DNA from 2 places in the Paenibacillus sp. SN-8-1 genome. Region 2 is predicted to be linked to the other one. Evidence: predicted binding sites of a transcription regulator. Region 2 holds the regulator's gene; the other holds the start of a gene.

Region 1 (11,383 bases), 870 kb from region 2:
CGGCGAATCTCAATAAAACCATAGGCGCGGCCATCCGCCAGATCGATAATATCAAGCTGCTTCAGAAGGAAATTGGCCTGGAGTCGCTGCCGGATAAGCTGAGAGAAGTGGCCGAGATCCGGCTTGCTCATCCGGATATGAACCTGAAGGAAGTCGGCGAGATGCTTAAAGGCACGGTCAGCAAGTCGGGTGTGAACCATCGTCTGCGCAAAATAGACGAGCTTGCCGAAAAAATTCGGGGAGTCTGAAGCGGTACACCTAGTGTGAGACCTAGCGCCTATGGTATACTGATTAAAATATATTTCCAAAATGGAATGAACCTGAGAGCTGAGGTTCGAAATCTAGTTCAATCCAAATCAAAAATGTGCAGAATTTTGCATGTTGATTATGTATAGGGGGTTAGGATTCATGGTCAAACATCCGGTAACCGTCCGTTTGAAAACGGGTCTTCACGCCAGACCTGCAGCGCTTTTTGTACAAGAAGCGAATAAATACTCGTCTGAATTGTTCGTGGAGAAGGATGACAAGAAGGTTAACGCGAAGAGCATCATGGGAATCATGAGCCTTGCCATCAGCACTGGAACGGAAATTTACATCAGCGCCGAGGGTGCGGACGCCGAGCAGGCTGCAAACGCTTTAGTCAGTCTGGTTAGCAAGGAAGAGCTTGAGAACCAATAATTTGTTGTAGGACAAGCATGAAGAGAGGGTGTCTGCCTGGTTAAGGCGGAGTGCCTTCTCTTTTTTGTATAGGAGAAAATATATTTCAAATTGTCCCACCGCTTCTGCAACCTTGGAAGCCTTGGCTTCGTTTAGTAGTTAAATTTACCAATTTGTATGCGATGAACTAGAGACCTTACTTCTTTAGTTCATTCCATACGGGAAACTATAAAAATTATTGGAGGCGGGTTAAACATGAAAATTTGGGTCAAATCGTTAGGTTCGGTACTTATCGCAGGGACATTGCTTGCTGGAGGGACTGCGGCAGGAGGGCTGTTAACCGAAGCGCCACATGCCTATGCGGACGACGCCGTGCAGCGCAATGTGATTAATGTGGTTGGAAATGGAGAGATCTCGATCAAGCCGGATATTGCTTATCTAACGATTGGCGTGGAAGCCCAGGCGGCGACAGCTCAGGAGGCCCAGAAGGCTACAGCGGCCCAAATTACAAAGTTGACTAACCTGCTGAAGAACACCTGGAAGATTGATGCGGCAGACATCCAGACTGCCAGCTTCTATGTTCAGCCTAATTATACTTACAATGACAAAGAAGGGCAGAAGCTCAAGGGCTATAACGCATCCCATGCCCTTCAGATTAAATACCGCCAGCTTGATAAGGTTGGTCAATTGCTCGATGATGCTTCCAAGAACGGGGCTAATCGCATTGACAATGTACGGTTCACCGTAGAGAATCCGGATCAGTATCAGGAGCAGGTGATCAACAAAGCGCTTGCGAATGCGGAGCTTAAGGCTGGAATTATCGCCAAAGGTGTGAAGCGTGGACTCGGCATTGTTCTTAGTGTCAGCCAAGGAGGCGTGAACACCGCACCTGTATATGAGCAGAACTACCTGACTATGGAAAAATCAGCGAGTGATTCAGCGGCTGGAAGCTCGGTAGAACCTGGAGAGATTAAAGTGACTACATCGCTAAGCGTACAATACGAGCTTAAGTAGAAATATAGCAAGACAAGCGCTTTTCTCCTGACTTTGGAGAACAGCGCTTTTTTTTGACACAGATCATGACTATTCCGGCCTTTAGCCCCACAAAGTTGTTGTACTAGGGGGTAAAACAAGGTATATTGAATATGCAAAAATTGATTGAGTTATAAGAGCCGTCCCTTGGGATATGGCTTTTTTTTCAGATTGTAGATGCCCTGACGGATGAATATACATAAATACTGATGATGATCTAGGAGTTGATGCACATGATTGAGCTAGTAGAAGTTCAGAAGAATTTCGCCGGACAGGTTGTAGTGCATCCGCTGAACCTGACGATTAAGGAAGGTGAATTCCTGACCTTGCTCGGGCCAAGCGGCTGTGGGAAGACAACAATTCTGCGCATGATTGCAGGCTTTGAACATCCTACTGAGGGACGAATTGTTCTGGACGGTGCAGATTTGACCGCACTTCCGCCGAACCGCCGTGACCTCAATCTCGTATTCCAGCACTATGCGTTGTTCCCTCATATGACTGTAGAGGACAACATTGCCTTTGGTCTGAAAATGAAAAAGCTGCCGCAGGCCGAGATCAAGCAGCGGATTGAAGAAGCTGTGGCGATGACTCAGCTTACCCCGCTGGTTAAGCGTTATCCCCACCAGCTATCAGGGGGGCAGCAGCAGCGGGTTGCCATAGCGCGGGCGATCGCGAACAAGCCCAAGGTGTTGCTGCTTGATGAGCCGCTGGGGGCTCTTGATCTTCAGCTGCGCAAAAATCTTCAATCCGAGCTGAAGCAGCTTCAGCGCAGTCTTGGTATTACCTTCGTATACGTCACACACGATCAGGAAGAAGCCATGATGCTCTCCGACCGGATCGTTATTATGAATAACGGGCAAGTAGAACAGATCGGAACTCCAAGGGAGATTTACGCCACTCCTGCTACCTTGTTTGCCGCAACCTTCGTGGGAGAGAACAATATATTCTCTCAAGATGGGCGGCTGTTCGCCGTTCGTCCGGAGAAGTTAAGGGCAACCCGGGATGCTAATGCAGCGAAGCGGACAGGGGTTGTTCAGGATGTACTGTATCTGGGCAGCATTCATAAGATCGTGGTTCAATTGGATAATGATCCGATGACAGTAACCATTGCGCTGGACTTCACGGATGAGCGTCCTTGGGAGATCGGTGAAAGACTTGGGGTGGATTGGGGTCCTCAAGACGAGGTGAACATCGGAGCATGAAGAAATCAGGGTTCGCTTTAATTCCTGTAGTATTATGGTTAGGTCTCTTTCTGGTTATTCCTATGCTCATTGTAGTCGGCATTTCCTTTATGCAGCGGGATACGGATGGAAATCTAATCTATACCTTCTCCCTAGACGCTTACAAAATATTTTTCGATTCACTGTACCTGGGAATCTATTGGGACACGATTGTGTTATCTGTGGCCACCACTGCGATTTGCCTCCTGCTCAGTTATCCGCTGGCTTATTATATTGCCAGATCGGGGCCGAGAAGGCAGACTTGGGGACTTGCGCTTATTACAATCCCTTTTTGGATTAATTTCTTGATTCGTACTTATGCCTGGGTACTCTTGCTTCGGACGCAGGGTGTCGTTAACAGTTTATTCATGAATCTCGGGTGGATTTCGGAGCCTATGCAGATGCTGTATACCAAAGGAGCCGTTCTGCTGGGTATGGTATATACCTTTATTCCTTTCATGGTACTGCCTATTTATGTGGCTATTGAACAAATGGACCGGAGATTGCTGGAGGCGGCGAGTGACCTGGGTGCATCACCTTGGCGGTCCTTCTGGCATATTACTCTGCCCCAGACCAAATCAGGCATCACTACAGGTGCGGTGCTTGTCTATGTCTCCACAACAGGGATGTTTGTTGTGACAGATATTCTGGGCGGTGCCAAGTCATCCATGATCAGTAACATTATTCAGACCCAGTTCCTGGGGGCCCGTAACTGGCCGTTTGGTGCTGCGTTATCCGTTATTTTTGTTATAACGTCATTAATTTTAATTGCTCTCTTTAATAAGGCTATGACCTCCAGATATGAGACAGTGAAGGAGGGACGGGTATGAGAACCAAGCGGAGCCCGTGGCTCGGACTGCACTCCTTGCTGATGATCATCTTTATCTATGTGCCTATCCTGTTTATCATTCTTTTCTCCTTCAATGATTCGCGCTTGTCCGCAGAGTGGCGAGGGTTCACACTGGATTGGTACGTATCGCTATTCGATAACGACCATGTCATGGATGCTCTGCAGAACAGCTTGATTGTGGCCGTCATATCTACCATTGCGGCTACGCTGCTTGGGACAATGGCAGCCATTGCTGTCCGTAGAGTAACCCGGAGGCTAAAGCTTGGCATGAGCGGGCTGTTGTATTTGCCGATCGTGATTCCGGATATCATTATGGGTCTGTCCCTGCTTGTGCTGTTCAGGCTGCTTGGCGTCGATACAGGCAAGACAACGATTATCATTGCCCATATTACTTTCAGTATGTCCTATGTATATGTTGTGGTATCCTCGCGGCTCGCGGGAATGGGCAAGCAGCTGGAAGAGGCGGCGCAGGATCTTGGAGCAAGCTCCTGGCAGACTTTCCGGCACGTGACCTTGCCGCAGATCACTCCCGGCATTATCTCCGGCGCATTGATTGCTTTTACGATGTCGCTGGATGATTTCATGGTCAGCTTCTTCGTATCAGGCCCAAGCTCGACAACGCTACCTATTTATATTTATGGACAGGTGAAGAGAGGTATTTCCCCGGAAATTAACGCGTTATGTACGATATTAATTTTGGTAAGTGTAACACTGATCTTCTTGGCCCAGTATATGCTGAACAGAGGCAAAGGACAGAAGAAGCAGAAGATGCTGCCATTCTAAATGAATGGTGAAGTGAACAGAGAGGAGAATTATGAATTGAATAAAAAGTTGAAGCTGGTAACGCTGCTCCTGACCGCGATGCTTGTCGCTTTATCGCTGTCTGGATGCGGATCCAAGAAAGAGACACTGAACATCTACAGCTGGGCCGATAACTTCGACCCGCAGGTGCTCAAAGACTTCGAAGACAAATATAATGTGAAGATTAACTATGATAACTTTGCCAATAACGAGGATCTGCTGGCTAAGATTAAAGCGGGCGGGGGCGGATATGACCTGATTCAGCCGTCGGACTACATGGTTGCGACCATGATTAAGGAGAACCTTCTTGCACCGCTGAATATGGCGAATATCCCGAACTTCGCGAATCTTACCGAGACGCTGAAGAACCCTCCCTTTGATCCGGGTAACAAGTATTCAATCGCTTATATGTCCGGGGTGACCGGTATTGCTTACAACAAGAAGTATGTGAAGGAGTCTATTACCAGCTGGGCGGATCTGTGGAACCCGAAATATAAAGGCAAGGTTCTTCTGCTGGATGACAACCGTGAAGTGATCGGAATGTCACTTAAGAAGAACGGATGGTCCAATAGCTCCACTGACGAGACTCAGATTAAGACCGCGGTAGATGACCTGAAGAAGCTGCTGCCAAGCGTGCTTGCCTTCGATACCGACACCATCAAGCAGAAGATGATCCAGGAAGAAGGCTGGATCGGAACCATGTGGTCCGGCGACGCTTCCTTTGTAGCGAAGGAGAATCCGGATATTGCTTATGTGGTTCCTAAGGAAGGCGGCACCATCTTCGCCGATAACTATGCGATTCCCAAAGACTCCAAGAATCAGGAGCTGGCGGAGAAGTTCATCAACTATATGATGGACCCGAAAGTCAGTGCGAAGAACTACGAGTCCATTGGCTATAGTGACCCGAACGCGAAGGCTATGGAATTCCACAGCCAGGAATACCGGAATGACAAAATGATCAACCTGTCCGAGGATGAAATGAAGCGGACGGAATGGCTGAAGGATGTGGGAGACACCCTTCAGGTGTATGATCGTTATTGGACAGAGCTTAAGAGCGGCCGTGAATAGAAGATAAGCAAGATTTCTCTAAACAGCATAAATGGCGTCATGGATATTATATCCGTGGCGCCATTTCTCGTCTTTGGCCCACTGCAGCATTCTTCAGAGGCTTATCTCTTGGCTTCTCGTCCTATTTGGCTTTGAGTTGCTTGAGCGATTAACGATTCATTGATGATACGGGCGGGTGACTTCCGAGGGATGTCGTTCTGCAAGTTATACTGGCAAGGATAGTTAGTCCATTCTTACTTTCTGGCACATAAAGAGCTTCGCTTTATTTTTAAGGAGGTTGGTACTGCTATCCTTTTAACAAGGCGGGGCTTCTTTTGATTTTTATTTTGAAGGTTAAACCGTAACGGAGCAGGTCGAATGATTCTGGAGAAGCGTCAGCGGCCGCCTTTGTTCGGGGATTCCCACCTTGGCAGGTTCTATTCAAGGAATCCACGAACAACAGCGGGCGGAAGAACATTCGAATGCGCAGTGCACAGGTTGCCTAGATTAAAATGAGGTGTTACCCTATCGTGGCTTTAATGACTTATGTGACAGCCCCTTTTTGTAATCTCCGCAAATGTTACTAGAGGACATCTCTCCGTTGCCCGCCATAGCCTTGATACATAAGATAAAGCATATCTATGGGAGGGGATTCGGATGAGCTATATATACACGGCGATAGGGGATTCCTTGACGACGGGATTTGGGGCTTTTCCGGGACACGGCTTTGTTCCTGTCTATCGGAGAATGGCGGAAGATCGGCTAAGGGCACCAATTCAACTGAAGAATCTGGGTGTAAATGGACTCGATTCCGAAGGACTTGAACAGCGTGTTCGATACAACTCGATATACCGGCAGTCGCTTAGGGAAGCGGATATCATTACGGTGTCGGTTGGGGGGAATGACTTAATCCACGCGGCCAAAGAGATTTTGAGGAATCCAGCTCAGGAATCGCAGATTCTGAACCATTCATTGGCTGAATGTAAGAGCAATTTTGGAAGTATTGTGCGTACGATTTATGACATTAAGGAAAGCAGCCGAAGTCCTTATATTCTAAGGGTAGTCGGTCTCTATAACCCTTTTCCCCAGATAAGTGAGGGCAACTCTTGGGTAAGTTCATTTAACCGATATGCGGCTCAATATTCGAACCGGGTGTATGGATTCGCGGATATCTTTCCGGTTTTTGCCGTTCGTGGTCGTGAACTGCTCTCCATCGATCAAGTCCATCCGAATAGCAGGGGTTACAGGATTATGGCGGAGCAGTTGAACGGATTGGGATATGGCGTCCTGTGAGTGGAGACGAAGACGAAGATGTAAATGTAAATGTAAATGTAAATGAACAAGTCGTAAGGCATCCAATACCTATATACGGTGGAAGATGCCTTGCTCCTCTGCGTCCAGGAACCTGCTTGAAAAATTACATAGAGTTTAAGGAAATGTTACAGGGTATGACGGAAAGAAAAGAAAGTGTAATAGGCGTTGTTACCCTTTGCTCTACGGGTGTATCTATAATTAGAAAAGTATGGTTTGCCTGAATTTTCTTAGTTTGGAAAGGAGCATTTATATGAATCGTAGTATGAAATGGAGTGCCGGCCTCTTGGCTGGAGCCCTGTTGTTTGGAGGAGCTGCGCTTCCGGCTGGAACTGGATATGCTGCTGGAACCGGCCCGGTAGCCAAGAAGGCAGAGGCGGCGCAGGTACAGGTAGGTGTGAAATGGAAGGGAGCATTATCGGCACAGCAGGGAATCCTCAGCGGCGGACGGGTGTATGTTCCGGTAACATTCCTCCGTGACGTAGTCGGACTTGGGCTTTCTTATGATTCGGCTTCGCACATCTACAGCCTTGGAGACGGTTACCGGAAATTGAATCTGGCGGTCTCCGAGTACGGGGTTGATCCGAGTGTTAACGGGTACTATTTGAGTGAAGGATATCGCGGTAAATTAATAAAGGGCCATATTTATGTCCCTTATAAATTACTTAATGATTATCTTGGATACCAGTCGGCCTGGGACGCCAAAGCCAAGCGGCTGTCCATAGATCCGCGTACAGAGAATTCGATCACCATCAAGAATGTTAGCCTGGACAAGACCCTTAAGGGTGCCTCAACCAAGCTAATCTACCCTCAGGTCAGCGGCCTGGCTGACGAAGCTGCACAGAAGTCGATCAACGCCGCGCTTCAATCATCGATGGACCGTTTCGTTGCCCAAGCGGAAAAGGATCTGAAGGAGCGTTCCGCCCAGGACCGTGAGTATGAGTATGACAGCACCTATGTGGTTACTTTTAACGAGAAGGGCGTTCTAAGCCTGGTTCTGGCTCAAAGTTCTTACACGGGCGGAGCACATGGCTTTACTTTAACAGAAGGCCACACCTTCTCGCTGAAGAACGGCAAGGAGCTTGGATTCAGTGATCTGCTCAAAAGCAACCCCGGCTATAAGAAACAGCTTAATGCCGATCTGGCCAAGAAGCTGAAGGCGCATCCGGGTTATCTCGGCGGGTTCAAAGGTCTAACCTCGGACCGGAATTTCTATGTAAAGCCGAATACCTTGACGATCTACTTCCAGCCTTATGAATATACCGCTTATGCCGCCGGCACGATTGAATATGATTACGGATTTGATCAACTGCTGCCTAAGGGCGCGAATCCATTTAAATAATCAAGTTGATGAGAAGTCCCGCTATTATAACCAGTGGGGCTTCTTTCGCTTGTCCATACTTTGTTGAAGAACGCAAAAATGGCGCCACAGGAGTAGAATCCTGTGACGCCATGATTCAAATCTTATACGCCTTGTGGACCGGTCTTCTCGATAACCTTATCGACAATACCGTAATCCTTGGCTTCAGAAGCGCTCATAAAGTAGTCGCGGTCCGTATCCTTCTCGATACGCTCGAGTGGCTGTCCTGTGCGTTCAGCCAGAATTTTGTTCAAGGAATCACGCATCTTCAGAATACGGCGGGCACGGATCTCGATATCCGTTGCTTGGCCTTCAGCTCCACCGAGCGGTTGGTGGATCATAATTTCACTGTTAGGCAGTGCAAAGCGCTTGCCTTTCTCTCCCGCATTCAGCAGGAACGCACCCATCGAAGCGGCCATACCTACACAGATGGTAGATACATCGGATTTGATGAATTGCATGGTATCATAAATGGCCATACCGGCAGTAATCGATCCGCCTGGGCTGTTGATGTATAAATGAATATCTTTACCCGGGTCTTCGGCATCAAGGAACAGCATCTGCGCAATAATGGAGTTGGCAACCACATCATTTACCTGCGTACCGAGGAAAATAATACGGTCTTTAAGAAGTCTCGAGTAGATGTCATAAGCACGCTCACCGCGATTGCTTTGTTCGACAACCATAGGGATATAACTCATTAGAAAACCCTCCTTAAATGTTTGTTGTGACACAATAATCAGAAACATGATTTCCGTCCCTTGCATCATGGACCGCCATCTCAATCTCTTGGTCAAATCAGGGGAAGACAAGTCGTCTTGACCTATGTAAGAAAGGTGTCCGGGAAACGTTTCTATTATGAATGAACTAATGAGATCGTCCTAACTAGAAAACAGAATACTTCTGTTAGTTCTATCCATAATAACCACATCATAAACAATTTCAAACATAAAGTCAAAGAAAGTCAAACTAATTATAAAAAAAAGGCCCACTTTAAAGCGGCTTTGGTTAAAGCTAATAATAGGTGCTTGTAAGAATGGCGCGCCCGCGAGGAATTGAACCTCGATCTCAGGCTTCGGAGGCCTACGTCATATCCATTGGACCACGGGCGCAAAATCAGAGTAGCAAAAATGATTATATGTTATCCCATGTTAAATTGCAAGCTTAACTTAGGATAACAAATACTTACTATAATAGGCCATACCGGGTGAAATGATAATTATTGAGGGCTATCGATAAAGAATAGACAGATTTTTGTATAAAGAGGACAAGCACAGTAAATTATACGTTCGTCAGACTTGCAACATGCGGTAGAATTAGGTAGAATGTTAGTGGGACTTAAAAAGTTAACCCGGGACGTTTTAAGGCCAACAACGTTTGATGAAGATGAGATAGATGAATGCCAAGCAGGAGTGAAAGCATGCGAAACATATTGGAAATCCAAAAGCAGCTTCTGCCTGATCTCATGGATATTCTCAAGAAAAGATACACCATTCTTCATCAGATCAAGCTTGCTGGAGTGATTGGCCGCAGAACATTAGCCGCATCTCTGGATATGACAGAACGTGTGCTGCGCGCCGAGACAGACCTTTTGAAAGCACAAGGGCTGATTGAAATCGAGAATATGGGGATGACAATCAGTGAAGCAGGTGCTCACCTGCTTGAGCGTTTGGAGCCGCTTGTCAAAGAGCTGCTTGGTCTGGCCGCTTTGGAGGAGAAGATCCGCAAGGGTTATGGACTCCGCAAAGTGATTGTTGTGCCGGGGGATTGGGACGTATCTTCGGATACCAAGCAGGAGCTTGGGCGTGCCGGGGCTAAAGCGCTCCTCAGCGTAATGGAAGAGAGAGATGTAGTTGCTGTCACAGGCGGAACAACACTCGCTTCAATTGCGGAGAAGCTAACAATGCCGATGAATGCCCAGCTTAAGGACAGCTGGTTCGTGCCAGCACGGGGAGGACTCGGCGAAAGCCTGGAGATCCAGGCCAACACGATCGCTTCCGGAATGGCTAAGCGCGTGGGTGCGGGTTATCGGCTGCTGCATGTACCTGATCTGCTTGGTGAAGAGGCTTATCACTCACTTGTAAATGACCCGAATACTCAAGAAATTGTAACCTTGATTCGTAAAGCAAGGATTGTCATTCATGGCATCGGAGATGCTATGGAAATGGCACGTCGGCGCAAGCTGGACCCTGAGATGCTCCAAGAGCTTCGAAGTGAAGGTGCCCTGGCGGAATCATTTGGCTACTATTTTGATCAAGATGGCAGGGTTGTTCACAAAATGCTGACGCTCGGACTGCGACTTGAGGACATCATCTCAACTGAAGTGGTAATTGGAGTCGCGGGCGGCAAGAGCAAAGCCAAGGCCATCCATGCTGTGCTGCGGTTCGGGCATGAGGATATTCTGGTGACAGACGAGGCAGCGGCGAATGAGATTGTTGCTTTACTGGAGCAGGAGAAGGCCGAATTAAGCTAATTCAAGAACTAACATGTGTTACTCACGGCGGTTACTCACCGTCTTGAATAAATAAAAAAACGAATTTTGGGAGGAACTATTCAATGAGTGTAAAAGTTGGTATTAATGGATTTGGTCGTATCGGACGTCTTGCTTTCCGTCGTATTCAAAACGTGGAAGGTATTGAAGTAGTTGCTATCAACGACCTTACAGATGCTAAAATGTTGGCTCATTTGTTGAAATATGATACAACTCAAGGCAGATTCGATGGCGATGTTGAAGTTCATGACGGTTTCTTCAAAGTTAACGGCAAAGAAGTCAAAGTTCTTGCTAACCGTAACCCTGAAGAATTGCCATGGGGCGAGCTTGGCGTTGATATCGTTCTTGAATGTACTGGTTTCTTCACTTCTAAAGAGAAAGCAGAACTTCACCTTAAAGGCGGCGCTAAGAAAGTAGTTATCTCCGCTCCAGCTACAGGCGACATGAAGACTATCGTATACAACGTTAACCACGAAACTCTTGATGGTTCCGAAACTGTAATCTCCGGTGCATCTTGCACAACGAACTGCTTGGCTCCTATGGCTAAGACTTTGAACGACAAGTTCGGTATCGTTGAAGGCTTGATGACTACGATCCATGCTTACACTGGCGAC
Region 2 (11,383 bases):
ACGCGGAACAGCCTAAACCAAGGGGCTTGCCCCTTGGGGTTGTGGGACGTCTCACATGGAGTTACAAAGGATTAGGGTAGGCGAAGAGGTCTGGAAAGGCCCGCTAGAAGAGGTAAAAGCCCTGTAACCGAAAGTCTAATCCCTCCGAGACGGATCCCGAGTAGTGCGGGGCACGTGAAACCCCGTATGAATCCAGCAGGACCATCTGCTAAGGCTAAATACTCCCTAGCGACCGATAGTGAAGCAGTACCGTGAGGGAAAGGTGAAAAGCACCCCGGAAGGGGAGTGAAAGAGATCCTGAAACCGTGTGCTTACAAGAAGTCAGAGCCCTCTATATGGGTGATGGCGTGCCTTTTGTAGAATGAACCGGCGAGTTACGTTCCCGTGCAAGGTTAAGGTGAAGAGCCGTAGCCGCAGCGAAAGCGAGTCTGAATAGGGCGACTTATAGTACGTGGACGTAGACCCGAAACCGTGTGATCTACCCCTGTCCAGGGTGAAGGTGCGGTAACACGCACTGGAGGCCCGAACCCACGTATGTTGAAAAATGCGGGGATGAGGTGGGGGTAGCGGAGAAATTCCAATCGAACTCGGAGATAGCTGGTTCTCCCCGAAATAGCTTTAGGGCTAGCCTCGGAATAACGAGTTGTGGAGGTAGAGCACTGATTGGGTGCGGGGCCCGCCAAGGGTTACCAAGCTCAGTCAAACTCCGAATGCCATAAACTTAGATCCGGGAGTCAGACAGTGAGTGCTAAGATCCATTGTCAAAAGGGAAACAGCCCAGACCATCAGCTAAGGTCCCCAAGTGTGTGTTAAGTGGGAAAGGATGTGGAGTTGCACAGACAACCAGGATGTTGGCTTAGAAGCAGCCACCATTTAAAGAGTGCGTAATAGCTCACTGGTCGAGTGACTCTGCGCCGAAAATGTAACGGGGCTAAACACACCACCGAAGCTATGGCTTGGATCGACTTCACTGCTTCTTTGAGGCGGTGTTTAATAAGTGACATTTTTGCCGAAGGCAAACCTCCTAGAGGTTTCGGCCAAATGGTTCACAGGGGTTAAACACATGGCTTCGAAGCTGGAGTGAAGTCGATCCAGGGGTAGGGGAGCGTTGTGTATACATTGAAGGTGTACCGTAAGGAGCGCTGGAGCGTACACAAGTGAGAATGCCGGTATGAGTAACGAAAAGATCAGTGAGAATCTGATCCGCCGAAAGCCTAAGGGTTCCTGAGGAAGGTTCGTCCGCTCAGGGTAAGTCGGGACCTAAGGCGAGGCCGAAAGGCGTAGTCGAAGGACAACAGGCCCTAATTCCTGTACCACCGTAATCCGTTATGAGCGATGGGGTGACGCAGCAGGGTAGTGACGCAGACTGATGGATGTCTGTCCAAGCAGTGAGGCTGGTGTGTAGGCAAATCCGCACACCGTTAAGGCTGGGCTGTGATGGGGAGTGAAAATTACAGTAGCGAAGGTCATGATCTCACACTGCCAAGAAAAGCCTCTAGTCAGGAGAAGGTGCCCGTACCGCAAACCGACACAGGTAGGCGAGAAGAGAATTCTAAGGCGCGCGGAAGAACTCTCGTTAAGGAACTCGGCAAAATGACCCCGTAACTTCGGGAGAAGGGGTGCCCCGGTAGTGTGAATAGCACGAGGGGGCCGCAGTGAAAAGGCCCAAGCGACTGTTTAGCAAAAACACAGGTCTGTGCGAAGCCGCAAGGCGAAGTATACGGGCTGACGCCTGCCCGGTGCTGGAAGGTTAAGGGGAGTGGTTAGGGGTAACCCGAAGCTATGAACCGAAGCCCCAGTAAACGGCGGCCGTAACTATAACGGTCCTAAGGTAGCGAAATTCCTTGTCAGGTAAATTCTGACCCGCACGAATGGCGTAACGACTTGGGCGCTGTCTCAACGAGAGATCCGGTGAAATTTTAATACCTGTGAAGATGCAGGTTACCCGCGACAAGACGGAAAGACCCCATGGAGCTTTACTGCAGCTTGATATTGGACTTTGATACGATTTGTACAGGATAGGTGGGAGCCTAAGAAGCAGGAGCGCCAGCTTCTGTGGAGGCAACGTTGGGATACCACCCTGATCGTATCGGAGTTCTAACCTGGTACCGTAATCCGGTATGGGGACAGTGTCAGGTGGGCAGTTTGACTGGGGCGGTCGCCTCCTAAAGAGTAACGGAGGCGCCCCAAGGTTCCCTCAGAATGGTTGGAAATCATTCGAAGAGTGCAAAGGCATAAGGGAGCTTGACTGCGAGACTGACAAGTCGAGCAGGGACGAAAGTCGGGCTTAGTGATCCGGTGGTACCGCATGGAAGGGCCATCGCTCAACGGATAAAAGCTACCCTGGGGATAACAGGCTTATCTCCCCCAAGAGTCCACATCGACGGGGAGGTTTGGCACCTCGATGTCGGCTCATCGCATCCTGGGGCTGAAGTAGGTCCCAAGGGTTGGGCTGTTCGCCCATTAAAGCGGTACGCGAGCTGGGTTCAGAACGTCGTGAGACAGTTCGGTCCCTATCTGTCGTGGGCGTAGGAAATTTGAGAGGAGCTGTCCTTAGTACGAGAGGACCGGGATGGACGCACCGCTGGTGCACCAGTTGTTCCGCCAGGAGCACAGCTGGGTAGCTAAGTGCGGAAGGGATAAGCGCTGAAAGCATCTAAGCGTGAAGCCCCCCTCAAGATGAGATTTCCCAGTATGTAAGACCCCTTGAAGACGACGAGGTAGATAGGCTGGGGGTGGAAGTGCAGTAATGCATGGAGCTGACCAGTACTAATCGGTCGAGGGCTTATCCTCAAAGTTTCACGAAGTGAAACTACTTCGGAAGCATATTCTAAGAACCCCGAGAACAATGGGGCACACGCAAGTTCGTTTCGTATCTAGTTTTCAGGTGATCAAGCCTGAACCGATTTTAAGCTGCAAGCCTTGATAAGGTCTGATATTTTCTCGCAGCGATGAGTTTTCTAAGGTTGGATATTTTCCTGAAGTGATTCAGGGAGTATTGACCCGGAAAAATCCTGTTTGGTGGCGATGGCGGAGGGGTTCCACACGTACCCATCCCGAACACGACCGTTAAGCCCTCCAGCGCCGATGGTACTTGGACCGCAGGGTCCTGGGAGAGTAGGACGCCGCCAAGCAAAGTGTAAGCCTTATCGATTAAACGATAAGGCTTTTTTTGTGCATTAAATTATTTTAACTATAAGGCAGCTCCATTAGGGTATAGATTCAGCTAATTCTGAAACAATAATAGGGCATTTTTTAAACTTAGGAGGCTGATTTTAGAGATGAGCAACAAGATTGAAGCGATCCGTGCGGATCATCAGAACTTTTTGGATGCAACGGAGGATGAAGTTAAGGCAGTTCCTGCTACAACCGATGTGAACGAGGCTGTGGAAGCCATTACCGCACATATGAATAAATATGATATCCCTCAGGAAAAAGAAGGAGACTAACCTTAACCACCCTGGAACCGTCAGAAAAGCTCTGGCGGTTCTTTTGTGTCCATTTTATCAAGGTGGAAATTTGGGCTATGTCCATGGAATTTCTTCTGTAGTCGTTAGTTCACGACGCTCATAATGAAAAGTTAATCAATAATACAGGTACTCTCTTCGGTTGGGGCTCAGCCTTGTTTCTAACTGACCGCTAACCAAAAAGAATGATTAGAGTTAAATTCACTCATGAATCGAATGGACACGTTGCAGGATGGGTAAAGTATATTTAGGGCTGAATACAACGGACTAACTAAGGACTTTCATCTGTGTCACAGGATTTTAGACTAATTATAAAAGGGCTCTTGGCAAATGAGGAAAATATGATATAATGAATTCAAGGTCAAAGAAAGTCAAAGTCAACTGATTGTAAATCAACACTTCTTTAACCGGGTTTATTTTTATTCAATGTATTAAAAGTTGTAGTATTAAATTGACCAACAGGTTGATTTTATCAGGAGATCATTTTGCCGTTTCATAAGGGCTAAACGCTTCAACAATGGAGGGATGAATGAATGCGAAATATCTCCGATATTATTGAGAAATATCTCAAGAGTATTATGCATGAAAGTCCTGAAGGAACCATTGAGATCCAGCGCAATGATTTAGCCGATAAATTCTCCTGTGTACCTTCCCAGATTAACTACGTAATCAGTACGCGGTTTACGCTGGAGAAAGGTTACCTTGTGGAAAGTAAGCGCGGCGGAGGCGGGTACGTCAGGATAAGAAAGATTGAGCTGCCTGGTCCAACCTCGCTGCATACTCATCTGCATCAGACCATTGGGAATGAAATTGGTCAAGCCGCTGCGGAAGGGCTGATCTACCAACTGGTGGAGGCTCGGATCATTACTGAGCGTGAAGCGAATTTGATGAGGTCAGTGACATCAAGGGAAGTGCTGGCGCTTAAGCTGCCTTATCGGGATGAGATTCGTGCCAGAATTATGAAGGCCATGTTGATTTCTTTATTAGTCAAATAATCAGGCCAGGAATAAAGGAGGGACATCTTGTGCTTTGTCAGGAATGCGGTAAGCGTCCGGCTTCGCTTCATTTCACGAAAGTTGTAAATGGGGAGAAGACGGAATTTCATATTTGCGAAGCGTGCGCGAGAGAAAAAGGCGAGATGATACCTGGAACCTCAGGAGGCTTCTCCATTCACAGCTTATTGTCCGGTCTTCTGGATATTAGCCCAAGTGGAAAAGGGCAACTGGTAGGTAAGAATACAGAGAATCTTCAATGCAAGGAATGTGGAATGACCTATTCCCAGTTCAGTAAAGTGGGACGGTTCGGCTGCAGCTCTTGTTATAAATATTTTAATGACCGGCTGGATCCTCTCTTCAAAAGGGTACACGGGAACACGACCCATATGGGCAAAGTACCTGTTCGAGTAGGCAGCCATATACAAGCAAAACGAAAAATCGAGGGCCTTAGGCAGGAGCTCCAACAAAAAATTGTTGAAGAGGAATTTGAGAAGGCAGCCAAGCTTCGGGATCAGATTAGAGAACTTGAGAAAGACATTTCATCAGAGTAGGAGGAATGCGTTATGCCTAATCTCCGGTTTACAGAACAGCCGCTCAGTGAATGGATGAGACATAGAGGATATGAATCCGACATTGTCATCAGCAGCCGGGTGCGGATTGCGCGGAACCTTCAACATCTTGCTTTTCCCATGCTGGCGACGAACCAGCAATCGGAGGAAGTGTTGACAAGACTCAAGGCTGTTCTTGGAGACGAACGCCTGGGTCGATACGGAGTGCTGCATTTCCTGCTCCTGGATGAGATGGATGATTTGGACCGAAGAATTCTCGTTGAGAAGCATTTGATCAGCCCTAATCTTGCTGCCGAATCGCGCAATGGCGCAGTTCTCATCAGTGAAGATGAAAGCTTGAGTATTATGATCAACGAAGAAGATCATCTGCGTATTCAGTGCTTGTATCCGGGATTTCATGTTCAAGAAGCTTGGGAGCGGGCAACTGCAGTGGATGATATTTTTGAAGCTCATGTGGATTATGCCTTTGATGATAAAAGAGGCTATTTGACCAGTTGTCCTACTAACGTAGGTACTGGGCTTAGAGCTTCGGTCATGATGCATCTTCCCGCCTTAGTTCTAACGCAGCAGATCAACCGGATATTATCGGCGGTCTCACAGGTTGGATTAACGGTTCGCGGGATATATGGCGAAGGTAGTGAGGCCATGGGTAACTTGTTTCAAATCTCAAATCAGATTACACTGGGACAAAGCGAGTCTGAAATCATTGAGAATCTGCATGGTGTAGTCTTACAGATTATCGAGCATGAGAAGACAGCAAGGCAGAGACTGCTTATGGAGTCACGGCTGCGGATGACCGACAGGGTCATGCGGTCCTACGGGATCTTGTCCAATGCAGCGATTATGGATTCCAAGGAAGCGGCTCAGCGATTGTCCGATGTCAGACTCGGAATTGATCTGGGGCTGATTGATCATCTGTCTGCTCCGGAACTAAATGAACTAACAGTGCTGACACAGCCGGGATTTTTACAGAAAATATTCAATGAACACATGGATCACGCTGAGCGGGATATGTATAGGGCCAAGCTCATTCGCGAGAAATTGGGTAAATAAATGCAGTACTGTTTAATCGTAGAACCAGATTTTTACCAATCATGGAGGTGTAGGGGATATGATGTTTGGAAGATTTACGGAACGCGCACAGAAAGTGCTGGCTTTGGCTCAAGAGGAAGCAGTTCGTTTGGGGCATAATAATATTGGTACTGAACATATACTGCTGGGTCTCATTCGTGAAGGAGAAGGCATTGCCGCTAAAGCCTTGATTGGTCTAGGTCTTGGACTTGAGAAGATACAAGATGAAGTGGAGACCTTGATCGGCCGCGGTCAAGAGCAGCCCACCAATATTGCTTACACGCCTCGTGCCAAGAAAGTTATCGAACTTTCGATGGACGAAGCCCGTAAGCTGGGTCATACCTATGTGGGAACAGAGCATATCCTGCTCGGTCTTATCCGCGAAGGAGAAGGAGTTGCAGCCCGCGTATTGAACAATCTTGGAATCAGCCTGAACAAAGCACGTCAGCAAGTGCTTCAGTTGCTTGGAAGCAGTGAAGCGGTATCCAGTCATCATGGGGCCCCTGCAAATGTGAATACCCCAACACTGGACAGCTTGGCACGTGACTTGACGGCTATAGCCAAGGAAGGCAGCTTGGACCCGGTTATCGGGCGCAGCAAGGAAATTGAGCGTGTAATTCAAGTACTTAGCCGCCGGACTAAGAACAACCCGGTACTGATTGGAGAGCCAGGGGTAGGTAAAACGGCGATTGCCGAGGGTCTCGCTCAGAAGATCATCAACAACGAAATTCCAGAAACGCTGCGAGACAAGAGAGTAATGACTCTTGATATGGGCTCAGTAGTTGCCGGTACCAAATATCGCGGTGAGTTTGAAGATCGTTTGAAGAAAATCATGGACGAAATTCGCCAGGCAGGCAATATTATCTTGTTCATTGACGAGCTGCATACCCTTATCGGTGCAGGGGGTGCTGAAGGCGCCATTGACGCCTCCAATATTCTGAAGCCGGCTTTGGCCCGCGGTGAACTTCAGTGCATCGGTGCCACAACACTGGACGAATATCGCAAATATATCGAGAAGGACGCCGCGCTTGAGCGCCGCTTCCAGCCTATTACAGTGGATCAGCCATCTCCAGAGGAAGCGATCCAGATCTTGCATGGACTTCGTGACCGTTATGAAGCTCACCACCGGGTGAAAATTACGGATGAGGCTATCGAGCAGGCAGTGAAGCTTTCTGACCGTTACATTCCTGACCGGTTCCTGCCTGATAAGGCCATTGACCTTATTGATGAAGCGGGCTCCAAAGTAAGGCTCAACTCATATACGGTACCACCTAATTTGAAGCAGCTTGAGAATCGTCTGGATGACATCCGTAAAGAGAAGGATTCAGCTGTTCAAAGTCAGGAATTCGAGAAGGCTGCGGCCCTTCGTGATACAGAGCAGAAGATTCGTGAAGAGCTCGATGTAACGAAGAATCAATGGAAAGAAAAACAAGGACGTACTGATTCTGAAGTAACTCCGGAGGATATTGCCCAGGTTGTAGCCAGCTGGACTGGAATCCCTGTTAGCAAGCTGAAGGAAGAGGAGACCGAACGTCTGCTTAATATGGAGCAAATTCTGCACGAACGGGTTATTGGTCAGGATGAGGCTGTGAAAGCGGTCAGCCGGGCAATCCGCCGGGCACGTGCTGGACTTAAAGATCCTAAACGTCCAATGGGTTCATTTATCTTCCTAGGACCAACCGGGGTAGGTAAAACAGAACTTGCCCGCGCACTCGCTGAGGCGATGTTCGGTGATGAGAATGCGGTTATCCGAATCGACATGTCCGAATATATGGAGAAGCATTCCACCGCTCGTCTGGTCGGAGCTCCTCCAGGATATGTAGGCTATGAAGAAGGCGGTCAGCTGACGGAGAAGGTTCGCCGGAAGCCGTATTCCGTAGTTCTGCTTGACGAAATTGAGAAAGCACATCCAGAGGTGTTCAACATCCTGCTTCAAGTGCTGGAGGATGGACGTCTTACGGATTCGAAAGGCCGCGTAGTCGATTTCCGCAATACGCTGATCATTCTTACATCCAATGTCGGGGCTGATGTGATCAAGAAGAACACAACACTCGGATTTACCGCTGTCAGCGATGCGGGCGCTAATTACGATACGATGAAGGATAAAGTAATGGCAGAGCTTAAGAAGAGCTTCCGTCCAGAATTCCTCAACCGGATCGATGAGACGATCGTGTTCCACTCTCTGGAAGAAGTGCATATTGCAGAGATCGTTACACTCATGTCCGAGGAGCTTCGCAGACGTCTGCGTGAATACGATGTTGATTTCCTTCTTACCGACAAAGCCAAGGCATTCTTGGCAAAAGAAGGGTTCGATCCAGCTTATGGCGCGCGTCCGCTGCGTCGCGCGATTCAGAAGCACATTGAAGACCGGTTATCCGAAGAACTGTTAACCGGTACGGTGAAGAAAGGTGATTCTCTCGTTATTGATGAAGAGAACGGATCACTAACCGTGAACAGAACGGGAACTTTATCACCTAACTGAACGGTATAACTGCATAACTTTTTATAGACAAGGGGCTGAATGCTGCTCGGACATTTGTTCGAGTAACGCAGCCTCTTGCTGTTTGTTCTAACATTTTCATTAAAACTTTACGATAAAACAATATAAATGGTAAACTTTGATTGTTATATCGATAAAGCAATTCCGATTGAAAATCCTCAGGCTGGTTAAGGAGAGGTACATGGCCAAAATTAAGACCAAGTTCTATTGCACAGAATGCGGTTATGAATCCCCTAAATGGTATGGTAAATGTCCAGGCTGCAGCAGCTGGAATACTATGGTGGAAGAAACCGAGAAAGTAGTTAAGACTCAAGGGCTGACCTCGGGACTTTTTCAGACTAAAGAAAAGGCCCAGCCCATAATTAATATAGAGAGCGGCAAGGAGCCGCGTGTTCAGACGGGAATTGGAGAACTAAACCGGGTGCTTGGCGGGGGAGTAGTTCCAGGCTCTCTTGTTCTCGTAGGTGGAGATCCGGGGATCGGCAAATCCACGCTATTGCTTCAGACCTCTTATGAGATGGCCAAAGCGGGACTGCGGGTTCTGTACATCTCTGGCGAGGAATCCGTGAAGCAGACCAAGCTGCGTGCGGAGCGTCTGGGCGCTTTATCCGCAGAACTCTTCGTGCTGTGCGAGAGCAATATGGACAGTATTGAAGAGGCGATTGAAAGTGTGTCACCCGACTTTCTGGTCATTGATTCGATTCAAACCGTATATTTGCCTGAAGTGACAAGTGCTCCAGGAAGCGTCTCTCAGGTTCGGGAATGTACGGCAAGATTTATGCGGATTGCGAAGGGGCAGGGAATTGCCACCGTTCTTGTAGGTCATGTCACTAAGGAGGGGGCTATTGCGGGTCCCAGGCTACTTGAGCACATGGTGGACTGTGTGCTTTATTTTGAAGGTGAGCGCCATCATTCTTATCGCCTGCTTCGTGCAGTTAAGAATCGGTTCGGTTCAACGAATGAAATCGGCATATTTGAAATGAATGAAGTGGGGCTGACGGAGGTCGTTAACCCTTCAGAGTTATTTCTTTCAGAGCGTCCCCTTGGTGTAGCAGGCTCTACTGTAGTAGCTAGCATGGAGGGGACTCGCCCGATGCTGGTGGAACTGCAGGCGCTGATCTCCTCGACTCATTTCCCCTCGCCAAGACGGATGGGTACCGGTGTCGATCACCATCGGATGAATCTAATTATTGCCGTACTTGAGAAGAGAATGGGGATGTTCCTCCAAACCCAGGATGCTTATGTTAACGTCGCTGGCGGTGTGCGTCTGGATGAGCCCGCGGTTGATTTGGCGATTGCGGTGAGTATTGCATCCAGCTTCCGCGATATTCCTACCAAGCCGGATGATGTGATCTTTGGAGAGGTAGGCTTAACCGGAGAAGTTCGGGCCGTCTCCCGTGCTGAACAGCGGGTAAGAGAAGCGCAAAAGTTAGGATTCAAACGGGTTATCCTCCCGGAGAAGAGCCTCAAGGGATGGAAGAGCCCGAAGGGGATTCAATTGATCGGTGTAAATACGGTTGCAGAGGCATTAGCTGTTGCGTTAAATTAGGGGGCACTTGAAGATGAAAGAACCAAACCAACTGGAGAAAATGAACGATTTGCTCAGGCTTGTGGCACCCGGTACCGCATTTAGGGACGGACTTGAGAATGTGCTGCGGGCTAAGACTGGCGGATTGATTGTAGTTGGATATAGTCCGGAAGTAATGGAAGTGGTTGAAGGAGGTTTCTCCATTAACTGTGATTTCTCTCCGAACTATCTGTATGAGCTTGCCAAAATGGATGGAGCCATCATATTAAGTGAGGATTTGAAGCGGATCTTATATGCAAATACCCAGCTTATTCCCGACTCCTCCATCTCGTCAGCCGAGACAGGTATCCGCCACCGTACTGCAGAGCGGGTCGCTAAGCAGACCGGAAAGCTGGTAGTGTCTATTTCACAGCGGCGTAATATCATCACGCTTTATCAAGGTGGACTGCGCTATGCACTTAAGGAAATTGGCGTGATTCTAACCAAAGCGAATCAAGCGATTCAGACGCTTGAGAAATACAGATCTGTTCTGAATCAATCTCTTACGAATTTGACCGCCTCGGAATTCGAGGAGCTTGTCACTTTGCCAGAGGTTATCAATGTGATTCAGCGGGTTGAAATGGTTATCCGTATTAAGCTTGAAATCAAGCGGTTCATTAACGAACTGGGTACAGAAGGCCGTCTGATCAGTATGCAGATGGAGGAGCTGGTCAGCAATATGGAGGAAGAAGCCTGGCTGCTGTATAAGGATTATGCTCGTGAAGATCAGGAGGAATACATTCGGGAGCTTATTTTGGGCCTCAAGCGTTCTTCTGATGAAGAACTGCTGGACGTTGTTCATATTTCCCGCCTTCTTGGCTATCCTGCAGCCGCGGCATCCTCCGAAGAGCTTATTTCACCGCGGGGTTACCGTGTTCTTAATAAGATTCCACGCTTGCCTAATGTCATTATCCATAATCTCGTTGAACGTTTCGAACATCTGCCTGGGGTTATGATCGCCTCCATAGAAGAATTGGATGAAGTGGATGGTATTGGTGAGGTTCGGGCGCGTACCATTAAGGATGGATTGAAACGCCTTCAGGAGCAAGTATTCATTGACAGACAAATCTAATTCCCATACAATCAAAGGATGATCCTGAGGCATAATATATATGAGGTGAAGAGATGATTACTAAATCGATTCCGAACATGTTTACCTTAGGTAACTTGTTTCTCGGAATGGTCGCGATTATGCTGGCGTTTAACGGGAAGTA

The links. The regulator CtsR, encoded in region 2, represses protease genes until heat stress. The targets are predictions, from matches to a motif close to ATGGTCAATAAAGGTCAAACA.
Region 1: a site for CtsR is predicted at 9,229-9,249, ahead of clpP (ATP-dependent Clp endopeptidase proteolytic subunit ClpP). Genes of this name have one in related genera too.

The regions. Positions count from the first base shown of each region.
Region 1 is NZ_CP194782.1:215,690-227,072, forward strand. It holds gene whiA (DNA-binding protein WhiA) at 1-248, shown strand, start outside; gene ACRRNK_RS01160 (HPr family phosphocarrier protein) at 409-678, shown strand; gene ACRRNK_RS01165 (SIMPL domain-containing protein) at 913-1,671, shown strand; gene ACRRNK_RS01170 (ABC transporter ATP-binding protein) at 1,917-2,891, shown strand; gene ACRRNK_RS01175 (ABC transporter permease) at 2,888-3,739, shown strand; gene ACRRNK_RS01180 (ABC transporter permease) at 3,736-4,542, shown strand; gene ACRRNK_RS01185 (polyamine ABC transporter substrate-binding protein) at 4,621-5,628, shown strand; gene ACRRNK_RS01190 (GDSL-type esterase/lipase family protein) at 6,265-6,900, shown strand; gene ACRRNK_RS01195 (hypothetical protein) at 6,897-7,142, shown strand; gene ACRRNK_RS01200 (PdaC/SigV domain-containing protein) at 7,172-8,260, shown strand; gene clpP (ATP-dependent Clp endopeptidase proteolytic subunit ClpP) at 8,383-8,979, opposite strand; tRNA gene ACRRNK_RS01210 (tRNA-Arg) at 9,316-9,390, opposite strand; gene ACRRNK_RS01215 (sugar-binding transcriptional regulator) at 9,699-10,751, shown strand; gene gap (type I glyceraldehyde-3-phosphate dehydrogenase) at 10,835-11,383, shown strand, end outside.
Region 2 is NZ_CP194782.1:3,950,431-3,961,813, reverse strand. It holds rRNA gene ACRRNK_RS19535 (23S ribosomal RNA) at 1-2,793, shown strand, start outside; rRNA gene rrf (5S ribosomal RNA) at 3,018-3,134, shown strand; gene ACRRNK_RS19525 (hypothetical protein) at 3,282-3,449, shown strand; gene ACRRNK_RS19520 (CtsR family transcriptional regulator) at 4,001-4,462, shown strand; gene ACRRNK_RS19515 (UvrB/UvrC motif-containing protein) at 4,492-5,013, shown strand; gene ACRRNK_RS19510 (protein arginine kinase) at 5,026-6,084, shown strand; gene clpC (ATP-dependent protease ATP-binding subunit ClpC) at 6,143-8,584, shown strand; gene radA (DNA repair protein RadA) at 8,784-10,151, shown strand; gene disA (DNA integrity scanning diadenylate cyclase DisA) at 10,165-11,241, shown strand; gene pssA (CDP-diacylglycerol--serine O-phosphatidyltransferase) at 11,295-11,383, shown strand, end outside.